One region of the Bacillus sp. LQ01 genome, then DNA from elsewhere that is predicted to be linked to it. Evidence: predicted binding sites of a transcription regulator. Region 1 holds the regulator's gene; each other region holds the start of a gene.
The links. Region 1 encodes LexA, which represses DNA repair genes until DNA is damaged. Its sites were predicted from a motif close to CGAACATATGTTCG; they were not measured.
Positions count from the first base shown of each region.

Region 2: the regulator LexA is predicted to act here: its motif matches at 1,764-1,777, upstream of ruvA (Holliday junction DNA helicase RuvA).
Region 3: the regulator LexA is predicted to act here: its motif matches at 1,490-1,503, upstream of AC22L0_RS07510 (YolD-like family protein).
Region 4: the regulator LexA is predicted to act here: its motif matches at 1,672-1,685, upstream of addB (helicase-exonuclease AddAB subunit AddB).

Region 1 covers NZ_JBYEZL010000002.1:1,132,125-1,135,297, forward strand. The annotation lists gene AC22L0_RS18280 (PadR family transcriptional regulator) at 1-113, shown strand, start outside; gene AC22L0_RS18285 (DUF1700 domain-containing protein) at 106-648, shown strand; gene AC22L0_RS18290 (DUF4097 family beta strand repeat-containing protein) at 649-1,452, shown strand; gene lexA (transcriptional repressor LexA) at 1,545-2,165, opposite strand; gene AC22L0_RS18300 (YneB family resolvase-like protein) at 2,307-2,963, shown strand; gene AC22L0_RS18305 (DUF896 domain-containing protein) at 3,009-3,173, shown strand, end outside.
Region 2 covers NZ_JBYEZL010000002.1:439,239-442,411, reverse strand. The annotation lists gene AC22L0_RS14645 (DUF2905 domain-containing protein) at 1-72, opposite strand, end outside; gene ruvB (Holliday junction branch migration DNA helicase RuvB) at 69-1,070, opposite strand; gene ruvA (Holliday junction DNA helicase RuvA) at 1,076-1,693, opposite strand; gene AC22L0_RS14630 (iron-hydroxamate ABC transporter substrate-binding protein) at 1,882-2,826, shown strand; gene AC22L0_RS14625 (BofC C-terminal domain-containing protein) at 2,840-3,173, opposite strand, start outside.
Region 3 covers NZ_JBYEZL010000001.1:1,417,028-1,420,200, reverse strand. The annotation lists gene AC22L0_RS07525 (hypothetical protein) at 1-6, opposite strand, end outside; gene AC22L0_RS07520 (hypothetical protein) at 51-386, opposite strand; gene gerPF (spore germination protein GerPF) at 594-809, shown strand; gene AC22L0_RS07510 (YolD-like family protein) at 1,018-1,353, opposite strand; gene AC22L0_RS07505 (hypothetical protein) at 1,676-1,837, opposite strand; gene AC22L0_RS07500 (KH domain-containing protein) at 1,842-2,072, opposite strand; gene AC22L0_RS07495 (hypothetical protein) at 2,322-2,540, opposite strand; gene AC22L0_RS07490 (peptidylprolyl isomerase PrsA) at 2,944-3,173, opposite strand, start outside.
Region 4 covers NZ_JBYEZL010000001.1:392,883-396,055, reverse strand. The annotation lists gene addB (helicase-exonuclease AddAB subunit AddB) at 1-1,646, opposite strand, end outside; gene lepB (signal peptidase I) at 1,763-2,326, opposite strand; gene AC22L0_RS02160 (TVP38/TMEM64 family protein) at 2,383-2,976, opposite strand.

The sequences.
Region 1 (3,173 bases):
ATTATCAATTAACAGAGCAAGGGGAGACGCAATTTCATTTGTTAGTAACAGAATGGTGTGATTTTGCGAAAGGGGTACAAGAAATTATTGAAGGGGTGGAATGGGATGAGTAAAGAAGGGTTTCTTAAAGAATTATCAAGTTATCTTAGAAAGTTACCAGAGGAAGAGAGGCAAGATATTTTATTGGATTATGAAGAGCACTTTCAGTTTGGACTAGAAGAGGGGAAAACTGAATCAGAAATAATACAAGGCCTTGGTTCTCCGAAAGTAATAGCGAAAGAATTACTTGCGATGTATCGCTTCGATGAAATGAAAAAAAATCCATCGACTTCAAATGTGACAAGAGCTGTTATGGCAGCGATTGGACTTAGTTTGTTTAATTTTATTATTGTGTTAGGACCGTTAGTCGCAATTATTGCTTTTATATTTTCTTTTTGGATCGGTGGTATTGCTAGTGTAGTAACACCATTTTTCGTTATTGGAAAAGTATTTATGGGTACTTTTATATGGTTGGATCTTTTCGTTAGTATAACGTTTGTTGGAGTAGGTTTATTGTTATGTATTATCGCTTTTTATAGTACAAAGTGGTTTAAGAGATTGTGTGTACGATATGTAATATGGAACTTCAAAATGATAAAAGGAGAGTAAATGATGAAAAAACTATTTTTAATCGCTATTGCTTGTATCATTATTGGAGTAATAGGAATTTCCCAAACATATGAAAAAGTAGTACAAACTGCTAAAAAAGGCGATAAAGAAAATGTAATTAAAAACGAAACATTAAAAAATATAGAAGTTAAGTTAGATGCCGGGGATATTATTGTCCAAAAATCTCCTGACTCTTCTTTTTATATCAAGCAATCAGGAGATGTACGTAAACAAGAGATTCGTATCGCAGAAGATGGTGACACATTAAAAGTTATTGGGGAAAGAGAAAAAGGTGCTTCATTTGATTTTTCTTTTTACGATTTTAGGTTTCAAACGTCTAAATTGACTCTCCTTGTGCCCGAACGCTCTTACCAAGATGTAAAAGTAAATTCATCTGCTGGACAAATCGAAATAAGTGATGTGAAAAGTGATAGCGTAAGTGTTAGAACACTTGCTGGAGAAGTAGAGTTGAAACAAATAACGGCTAAGAATGTGGAGGGATCGACAAAAGCTGGTGAGGTGAATTTTAAGAAGGTATTAGGGAAAGTGACCGCAAAAACAACAAGTGGGGAAATAAATATTCAAGATCATGATTCTAAGTATAATCTAGAAGCAAGTTCAACTGCGGGAGATATAGATATTACTTTATCGGAAAAACCACAAGATGCGGTAATTACTGGGCAAAGTGCTGCCGGAGATGTAACAATTTTTAATGAAGAAAATAAAAACGTAACAATTGGAAATGGTAGTAAAAAGATTAGTGGTAAAACGGCTGCTGGAGATGTGACGATTAAAACTCGTTAATAAGAAATAGAATGCATGGAAATCTATCAAAATACAAAAAAGAAGATAATTACCGTATATAAATAAGGTAATTATCTTCTTTTTATTATTTTTTAATGTAAATCACGATATACGCCAATTACTTTCCCGATAACTGACACTTGTTTTAAAATGATAGGTTCTAATGAAGAATTTTCTGGTTGTAAACGGAAATGGTCTTTTTCTTTATAGAAACGTTTAACAGTTGCTTCATTATCTTCTGTTAAAGCGACTACAATTTCACCATTATATGCAGACTGTTGTTGGCGAACAACAACTAAATCTCCATCGAAAATACCAGCTTCAATCATACTATCTCCAGAAATACGTAACATGAACACTTGGTCTGCTCCAGCAACAATACTAGCTGGAAGTGGGAAATGTTCCTCTACGCTTTCGACCGCTGTAATTGGTAAACCAGCAGTAACTTTTCCGACAATTGGAACTTGAATAACAGATTGTGTTTCCGTATCCATTCGGTCTTCACCTAAAATTTCAATGGCACGTGGTTTTGTTGGATCGCGTCGAATGTATCCTTTTTCTTCTAATCGTGATAAATGTCCGTGCACTGTAGAACTAGAAGCGAGGCCGACTGCTTGACCAATTTCACGTACGGAAGGTGGATATCCTTTTTCTTGTACTTTTAGCTTAATAAAGTCGAGAATGTCTTGCTGGCGTTTCGTTAACTTTTCCATGTTTTCTAACACCTCGTTTTCTTTCATTTTTCTTATTAATAAGTATAACATGTGAAAAAACATTCTACAAACATAAGTTCGAACAAATGGCGGATTTATGTTACACTATAGGGAAATAATAGGGAGAAAGAGGGGTTCAAAATGAATGCAATTATTTATGCACGTGTGAGTACAACGAAAGAAGCGCAAGAAACATCATTATTACGTCAAAAAGATGAATTATTGCATTTAGCTGAGCGCTATCAAATGAATGTTACTAAGGTGATTGAAGAGCAGGCTAGTGGATATACAATTGAACGTGACGGTATATTAGAGGTGTTGGATACAATTCGAGACGAACAAATTGATGTGTTACTTATACAAGATGAAACGCGTCTTGGTAGAGGAAATGCGAAGATCGCGTTAATGCATTGTTTACATAAAGAAGGCATAAAAGTATATACGCATACACATAACGGTGAATTACAATTGTCGGATTCTGATTCGATGGTATTAGATATTATTGGTATTGTTGAAGAATATCAAAGAAAGATTCATAATATGAAAATTAAACGAGGTATGCAACGTGCAGTAGAAAAAGGTTATCGTCCAGAAAAAAATTTAAAAAATCGTCATTTAAGTGTAGGAAGAGAGAAAAAAGAAGTGCCAATTGAGGAAATTGTACGTTTGCGAAAAAGTGAACTCACGTTTGAAGAAATTGCAGCAACATTACGTGGATTTGGTCATAATGTTTCAAAGGCGACTGTACATCGTAGATATGTAGAGTATACGAAGCAATTGCTTGATAAAGAAGAGTAACTATTGTATGATAATAATCAGTTTTGATTAGAAGGGGGATTCGAGATGATTAATCACGAACTCGTTGAACGCATTAACTTCTTAGCGAAAAAAGCAAAAGCTGAAGGTTTAACTGAAGAAGAGCAACGTGAGCGTCAATCGCTACGTGAACAATATTTAAAAGGATTTCGTCAAAATATGTTAAACGAACTTAAAGGTATTAAAGTTGTT
Region 2 (3,173 bases), 690 kb from region 1:
GAACTTCCAAGCTAATCCAACAACGATGAGTAAGATCCCGGCTGTAATAAGCAGCTTTGGCATCTCCGTCATACTTTTGGTATCTCCATTCCGAAATGTTCATACGCAAGCGGCGTTACAATTCGGCCCCTCGGCGTTCGTTGTAAAAAGCCAATTTGTAATAAATACGGCTCATACACATCTTCAATCGTATGAGATTCTTCTCCAATTGTTGCTGAAACCGTTTCTAATCCAACTGGACCGCCACGGAATTTCTCAATAATACCAAGCAGTAATTTATGATCAATATGATCTAGACCTAATTTATCTACTTGCAGTAGCTCTAATGCCATTTGTGTAATTTCCATCGTAACCGTTCCATTACCACGAACTTGTGCGAAATCACGTACACGTCTTAAAAGACGATTCGCAATACGAGGTGTACCACGAGCACGTCTTGCAATTTCTAATGCAGCTAACGAATCGATTTCAACTTCAAATACTTCTGCTGTACGTTCAACAATCGCAGAAAGCTGATCTACTGTGTAGTACTCTAACCTTGAAAGTACACCGAAGCGGTCACGAAGCGGTGCCGATAATGCTCCAGCACGTGTCGTTGCTCCAACTAATGTAAATGGCGGTAAATCTAGGCGTACAGAACGTGCTGAAGGCCCTTTTCCAATTACAATATCAAGGCAAAAGTCTTCCATCGCAGGATACAATACTTCTTCAATTGATCTATGCAAACGATGAATTTCATCAATAAATAATACATCACCTGGCTGAAGCGCTGTTAATACAGCAGCTAAATCTCCTGGTCTTTCAATTGCGGGACCTGAAGTTGTTCTAACATTAACGCCCATCTCATTGGCAATAATATTCGCAAGCGTCGTTTTACCAAGACCTGGTGGTCCATATAAAAGCACGTGATCTAACGTTTCTTCACGCATTTTCGCCGCTTCAATAAATACTTCTAAATTATGTTTCGCTTTATCTTGGCCAATATACTGACGGAGCGTCTGTGGCCGTAATGAATATTCTAAATCCGCATCTTCATATGCAGATTCCCCTGAAAGGAGACGTTCGTCCATTATACTCACCTCTTACCATTTAGTAAAAGACTAAGTGCCTTTTTAATATACTGATCCGTCGTTAATGCTTCTTTTAATAACTCTGGTACAACACGAGAAACTTCGCGTTCTGCGTATCCAAGTGCGCGCAGAGCTTCCAGTGCCTCATCAAGCTCAGCTGATGAACCTTTATTCTCATCAAAACGTTCTGTGTCTGAGAATAAATCAACAAATGCATCTGGTACGACATCTGCTAGTTTTCCTTTTAAATCTAAAATCATTTGGCGTGCTGTTTTCTTTCCGACGCCTGGGAATTTCACTAAAAACTTCTCATCTTCATGCTCAATCGCTTGAACGACCTGTCCTGTTTGACCAGAAGCTAAAATTGCAAGAGCGCCTTTTGGCCCAATGCCAGACACGCCTAACAACTTTGTAAATAATAAACGCTCTTCACGTGTTTTAAAACCGTAAAGTGCCATAATATCTTCTCTCACATAATGATATGTATAGACACGGATTTCTTGCTTACTTCTTTGAAATACATACGGATTTGGTGTGAAAATTTGATAACCAATTCCATTATGATCAATTACGACATATTCCGGCCCTACATACTCCACGTAACCTGTAACATATTCAAACAAAATACGATCTCTCCCTCTTAAATCATGTATTCCATTTTAACATATTTAATGATAGAAAAGCGAGACTGCCCCAACAAATGTTCTCCACTTGAAACTTCTGTTATTTTCCATTGACAGAAAGGTTAAAGCACCTTAATATACAGAAGTCGATAATGATTATCAATACTAATTAAAGGGGTTACATCAGGATGAAACGTAAGCTATTTATTTTATTTACTATTATGCTTGTTGTTCTTTCTATCGTTGGCTGTTCTTCTCAAAAAGAAGAATCGAAAGCAAAAGAACAACCGAAAACAAAAGTTGTAAAACATGCTAAAGGTGAAGCTACAATTCCAGTAAATCCAAAGAGAATTGTTGACTTATCTGGATCAACAGAAGAACTATTACTTCTTGGACATAAACCTGTTGGTACAGCAAATACATATAAAGATAAAATCCAAAATCACTTAACAGACAAGTTAGATGGAGTAAAAGCAGTAGGTTGGTACTGGGCACCTAAAGTTGATTTAGAAGCTGTTACTGCTTTAAAACCAGACTTAATTATTTTAAACAACCGTCAATTAAAAATTTATGATCAACTAGAAAAGGTTGCACCTACAGTTGTTCTAGAAACAAACTTAGAAGACTGGCGTGGTAAGTTTAAAGAAGTAGGTAAGCTATTTGACGAAGAGAAGAAAGCAGACAAATGGATTGCAGACTACGATAAGAAAGCAGACTCTTTATCTAAAAAAATTAAAGAGAAAACAAAAGATGAGAACTTTATGTTCGTTGCAGTTACACCACAAAACTTCCGTGTATACGGTAGCTTCGGATACGGTGACATCATCTTTAATGACTTAAAACTTCCAGCAACAAAAGGTACGGATTTAAAACAAACGATGGCGCAAGTATCACTAGAAGGTCTAGTTGCATTCCAGCCTGACCAAATGTTTATTGTAAACTTCGGCGGCGAAGCTGATAAAGTTTACGAAGACTACAAAAACAGTGCCGTTTGGAAAGACAATAAAGCAGTTAAAAATAATCACGTATATGAAGTATCAAATGAAGTCTTCAATACGAAAGCATTCAATCCAATCGGAAAAGATATGCTAATTGATGAAATCGCAAAAGAAATTTTAGCTAAAAATAAATAAGAAAAAAAGCAGCTCACCATGAGCTGCTTTTTTTCTTACTTTGAACTGCGTATTGCTTCATTTTTTCAATCGTCTTCACAAAACCTTCTTTTGATTTAATACGAATGCCACGTTTCAATTTCGCACGTTCATAGCTCTCAAGCTTTTTCATATCAATTTGAAAGAAAGAATGGATCGCATTATCATTTTTTGGCACACCTTTGAAAATTTGTAATATCCCTTCCTCTGAAACACCAAAATACCCGCTCGTTTTCAATAACGGAGAAATATCATCAACTTTCTTTTGCAATACAATTTGTACATCATCACGATCAACGAGCTGCCATTCTTTATACTGCTGTAAAAAC
Region 3 (3,173 bases), on a different contig from region 1:
CAACACAACACATTCCACCTTTATGATAGAACCTTTATTTAGCTGCTTTATTACATACTTTTATTTAAATGTTCAATCTCATCTTGCAATTTTTTAAATTGCTCAAAATGCATGGTAATAGATTGGCTACTGCCATAATCAACATTTTGTTTCACTAATATAACACCCGTGTCATGAAAAAGCGCTTCAAGTTCTTTCCTAATAGACACTTTCGCAATATGAGCTGTTTTAATTGCAGATAAAATTGCAATTTCATTAAACTTTAATTTTATTTCATTTGGACAAAATGCGTCTTCAACTAATATAACTTCATTACTATAAATTAATGCAACAAGATTACTTGATTTGGCATCTGTTAAATCAACTTTTTTCATAATATCTTTCATTACATTTTGCCTCCTTTATTTTCATATATATCAATTATACAAATTTTTTAAAAAAATTACTCAACTTTATTATATTAATTTTAACACACTTTTATTGAAATCCACGCTCCAAACGTTTTACTATTCCACAATTTTTATTGTATGAACCATCTGGACTATAACTCCATATAGTAATGTTAACAACTTATTATAAAGCAGGTGAAAATTATGCCATCAGTTGTAGGAAATTTAGTTGTACAAAATAGCAATGGATCATTTAACTTAGGTGATTTCTACAACGTATCTCCGAAAGAAAATACGAAAGCTTATAATGGTTCCGGCGCATCAAACGTTGGTTTTGTTGTTAATACTTTTAACGGTGTTAGCGCGACCAATACATTTGATTCTGACCTTGCAGATCAAAACCAAGTGGGTACAGCCTAATCTTATGTTCAACTTTCTGTATAGAAAATTTTAATTTGTCTATACTATAATCAGGCTGTTTGACAGCTCTTGTTGATTTTGGAGTACCCTATCTTTTTCTCCCTTTCCCTGGGGCTCAGCAGCTAGCACGAAGCTAGCTGCTTTTTCTTGTATTATTTGTCTCATAAATCAGAAATAAAAGAAGCTGCCATTTAATATTCAGCTTCTTTTACGTTATTTCAATAATATCCATAGCGTTAAATACGTAAGTTTTATAAAAGGCGTCTGTACAAATTACAATTTGTTTTACCGGATTGATATGTACAACAGTCATGTAGCTTGTTAGTATGTAACCATCTTCAAAATATGTTACCAATATTTCTTTCTCAGACAGTAATGACGTTAATAATTTATCAGAAATTCTCTCTTTTGCTTCATTTGTTAAAAGCGGTTTTTGTACTTTTAATTTCTCTCCAATAATCTTTCTCATATTTAAAAGTTGTTCGGACATTACTGTAAACGGAACCCACTCTCTTTCTTCTTTTTGTATCTTTACATCGTTCATTTTTTATCTCCTTGATCATTTATACATTTATTTAGCCATACTATCCCTTAGTTATTTTTAATACTCACTAAACTCGGATTTACTTCTAAACTATAATTAGGTTACTTCTTAAAAGAACATTCGTTCCTATTATACACGAACTTACGTTCTTTTGAGAAGAGCCATACTTATTATTTCTTAACAAAAAACATAATTTTATTTATCTCCATACTTTTTTCCTTTATCAAATAAATTTCTCATTTCTTATATAACATGCATATAACAACTAAAAGGCGACTTCACCCAAAGTGAAATCGCCTTTTTCTAAAAAATATTTCAAAGCTTATTTTTCTATCCTAACTAATGTTCTTTCTGGAATACATAATTCATCTATATTAAAATGATTTATTTTTAAGTTCAATTCCCCTACTCGTTCCTTATCTTCATCACCAACCCAACAACTAAATAATTCGAAATAGTCTCTATCTTCCAAATAACCTTCCATAAAGTTAAAAGTTTTTCTTTCGCTTCTTTTTTTCCTTTACATTTTGCCACTCGACAAGTTCAATTCCCCAACTAGTTGAAACCTCATATGTGTAATTTGTTTGGAATTGATAATCTTGTACAATTTCAAGCATACTTTCATCTGAAAAACACGGTCCAAAAACAATTAGATTATTAGAATCCGGATCCGTTAACGGAATTTCTACATTACAGCCTGTGTAACTTGCTAAACTCATTTTATACTCCTCCAGTATTCGTATAAAAAATACTTCATAGTATATTTATTTATTTAAATATAAAATCCCTGCCTAAACGAAAAAGTTTTAAATTTTTATCGTTTATTAACCATCTATAACTGAAAACATATACTATGATGAACGAACTCACAAAGCATAAGAAAAGAGAGCATTTACAACACTCTCTTTTCTTACATACTCTATGGAACTTTACAAAACTGAATCAATGATTTTTATTATTATATTTTATTACATATACTTAGGTTGTACTATTATATGTAACTCTCTCTCTGTATCCGCTTTTTTCGGATGACGAAAATAATTAAGTTCGTACTTTAACACTTTATACTCAACCATCCCGATTTTAATCCCTTTCGTTTCTTTTAATATAGCTAATAAATCACTTACATTTTCATCATATGACTCAAAAATTTTCGCGCCGCCCTCTCCTTGAAAGATTACTTTCATATATTCTCCACCACCTTAATTTATTGATGTGGTAAATGACGCGTTTAAAACGATTCATTCTTTATCCTAAAATTTTCATATGAAAAAGAACATCCTTTCCAATCGAATGCTCAGCTTTTTACTAATTATCCATGTTAAATATTTATTCAAAGACATTATATGTATTATTTTTTAAATTATGTTCGATATCCATTATTAAAGAGTAAATATATGTAATAAACTTGCATAATGAAAACCGTAGAATATCCACTTTCGTTGAAAAAATTATAATCCATAATTTTCCATTGTAATTCTTAATATTTAAATGTAATATTGTATTGTCTTACTATCTATTTATAACTCACACACTAATTAGAAAAGGGAACTCTATATGAGTTCCCTTTTCTAATTATGATTACAGTCATTATTTCTTTTCTAGAAATTTAAATGTATCTTTAAATTCTTTATTATTCACTTTAATATCAGCATCTTTCAATAAATCATTGACTACTTGTTGTTTCCATTTACCTGTCGTATCTTGTAGTCTTTGTTGTTCTATATCTTTACGAATTTTATCCTTTACTTCATCAAATGGCTTCAATTCTTTTTTATCCGTCACTTTAATAATATGGTAACCGTAAGTTGTTTTAACCG
Region 4 (3,173 bases), on a different contig from region 1:
AGAAGGCTCATTACTTCTTCCCATACTTGTTCATGATCTGTCGCAAATAAGAAATCTCCACTTTCTTCTGCACGTATACGTAATTCTTCTAGTTTTTTCGGAACATCCAGCTCTTCTAGAAATAAGTAAACTGCTTCACACATTTGCATAACTGTTCCTGCACGCTTTAACCTTTTTTGCATGCGAATAACAGGTGTTCTTACAACGTCACGTAACCTATTTATTTTCTCTTCCATTTCACGTTCACTGTCTGTAATCATCCCGTTCGTATCATCAAGAGAACGATAACGGCGATACATCCATGGATCCTCTGAAGTCCACCTCTTTCCTTGTACACCGTACGCTAAACAGTAATTTTCAAATTCATCCATTTCTTCACGCATCGTTTCTTTTCTTACGTCTAATGGATATAAAAGCTCTGTTTTCACGCAGCGGAACACCGCATCATAACGCCAATTCCCACTAATAATCTCGAGTGCAGAACGAATACATTCTACTAATGGGTGGTGTGACATCGGGCGCTTTTCATCGATGAAGTGCGGGATATTGTAATCTGTAAATAACGTGCGCATCACATCGTAATAACTTTCCCCATTACGAAGAAGCACTGCAATATCTCGGTAACGATATTTTTCATTCGCAACAAGTTTACGAATTTCACGAGCAACACCTTCTACCTCCGCTCGTAAATTCGCAGCTGTGCTAATCGTTACACTCGCTTCACCGTTAAATTTTTCATTCGGACGCGCTTCATAATGAGCTTCTAAATGCGCTAATGCGGGAGAATGAAAACGCGGCTGTTCCATAAGTGGAATTGTTTTTTCAATTTCTATTTTCTCTTCACGCGCTACTTGTTTGATTTTTTCATACGTTAACGTCGTTTCATAAAATAAATCGAGTTCATTTACTGGCTGTGCTAACGCTTTTTCATCTATCGTTAACGTGATCGTAACTCTCGCTCCGCAAATCATAAGCTGTCTTACAATCTCTAACTCTTGCGGGGAGAGTGAATGAAATCCATCTATATAAATTTCCGCACCATTTACATATTCAGACTGCGGAAGCTTTTCCACTAGCAATTGTAGGTAGTCTTCTGAATCTAAATATTTTCCAATTAAAGCACGTTCAAAATCATCGTATAGTAACTGTAAATCATACACTTTATTCGCTAGTAACTTTTGTTCGGCACTGCTACTATGCGCATCCAATTGTTGCCACATTTCATATACGTTAGATGGCGTTACATTGTAACGTTTAAACTCTGCAATCATACTGCCAAGATGTTCAAAGAAACCGTTTTGCTCCGCTGCTTTTTGGAACACCGATAATCCATCTTTACGAGACTCTACAATTTTACGGAGTAACATATGTACACCCGCTTCATCAATATGAAGACGACTCGCTCCGCCAACTTCTTGTAGTACCTTCCACGCTAATCGTGAAAAACTAAAAACTTGTGCCCGAATAGAACCTCTTACATCCTCACTTCCAATTAACGCCTGCTGCGTCTGGAATGTCATCTGTTCTGGCACAAGATATAATATTGTTTTCCCTCTCGGGCGTTGTTTTAACTCTTCTTGCACTTCGCGTAAACAAAGTGTACTTTTTCCACTTCCCGCTCTACCAATCACAAATCGAAGTGACATGTAACCCCACCTTTCACTTACATAACGAACGTTAGTTTGCTACTATAATTGTATTATAGTACACGAAAAAAGACAAACTGAGTTGTTTGTCTTTTCTATACTTCTACTTCATTATATCAACCTTTTGAAAAATTCGTTTGCACCTCTTGAATTGGCCAATATCGCAAATCAACTTTACCGACAACTGTATCAGCTTTTACAAAGCCAAAGTGTCTACTATCCCAGCTCCCGAGCCGGTTATCACCTACTACAAAAATAAACCCGGGTGGCACCAGCTTTTCTTTCGTTAACTCTTCTAATGTAAAGTCGCCTGTTAGTTGCCTTCCATTTATCTCTTTCTTATACTTCTCTAAATACGGCTCATCAATAAATTGACCGTTTATATATAACTTATCCTGCTTATATTCAATATGATCTCCAGGTAAACCGATAACCCGCTTTACATAGTCCTCTTTTTTATTCGCATGAAATACCACAACGTCAAATCTGTTCAAGTCACCAACTTGATAACTCACCTTATTTACAACTAGCATATTGCCATCCTGCAATGTCGGCATCATTGACTTCCCCTCTACAACATACGTTGAAAAGAAAAACGTTCGAAAAAATACAGCTAATAATACACCAATTAAAATTGTTCGTATCCACTCTATGCCTTCTTTTTTCAAAGTTTTCTTCATCTGCTTCTCCCCTTATCCTTTAATACTGAAGCTTTCCTTTACAAAGAAGACTATTCTTAATGTAGTTCTAACTTTACTTCGATTTTCTTACCGACATACCATAAAATAAAAATACCAATCGCTACAATAACTGATTTCACTGGATTATGAATAAATGACATTAAATCATGACCGATATACGTTAAAATAAAAATCATCACAAGTTTTCCGAATGCTAACGCTAGACCAAACTGTTTTACACTAATTCGGGATAAACCAGCGACAACATTTATTAGCGCTGACGGTGTAAACGGAAAACAAAATATAACAAAAATCGGTGCGAATCCTTTCCTTTCAATCCACCCCATTGCTTTTCGTACTCTCTCATGCTTATTTACAAACGAAAAGAAACGACTGCGACCAAAATGGCGGATGATGAAAAAGACAAGTAATGCACCCATTACTGATCCAAGCCATGAATAAAGAAAACCGAGCCAAAAGCCAAATGCAACAGCATTCGCCAGTACAAATACAATAAGCGGTAATGCTGGAATCAACGCCTCTATCATCGGTAAACCAATACCAAGAAGTGGTCCGAACGCTTTATAACTCTCAACAATATGATCCATATTTTCTGGTGAAAAATACTCTTTGATTGTCTGAAAATCCATTCTACACTTTACCCCTTTACTCTAAATACTATCCCTACTGTATCATTGCTTATATGAAAGAGGAAATGGTAGATACGACATACGGAGATGTATTTATTAAAGTTTCCATATCTTTCATAAGAATTCCTTCATTATTTAGCTATGATAATCTATCAATATTCGACAGGACGTGTCGTTCATTTTGTTATTTAGATTGT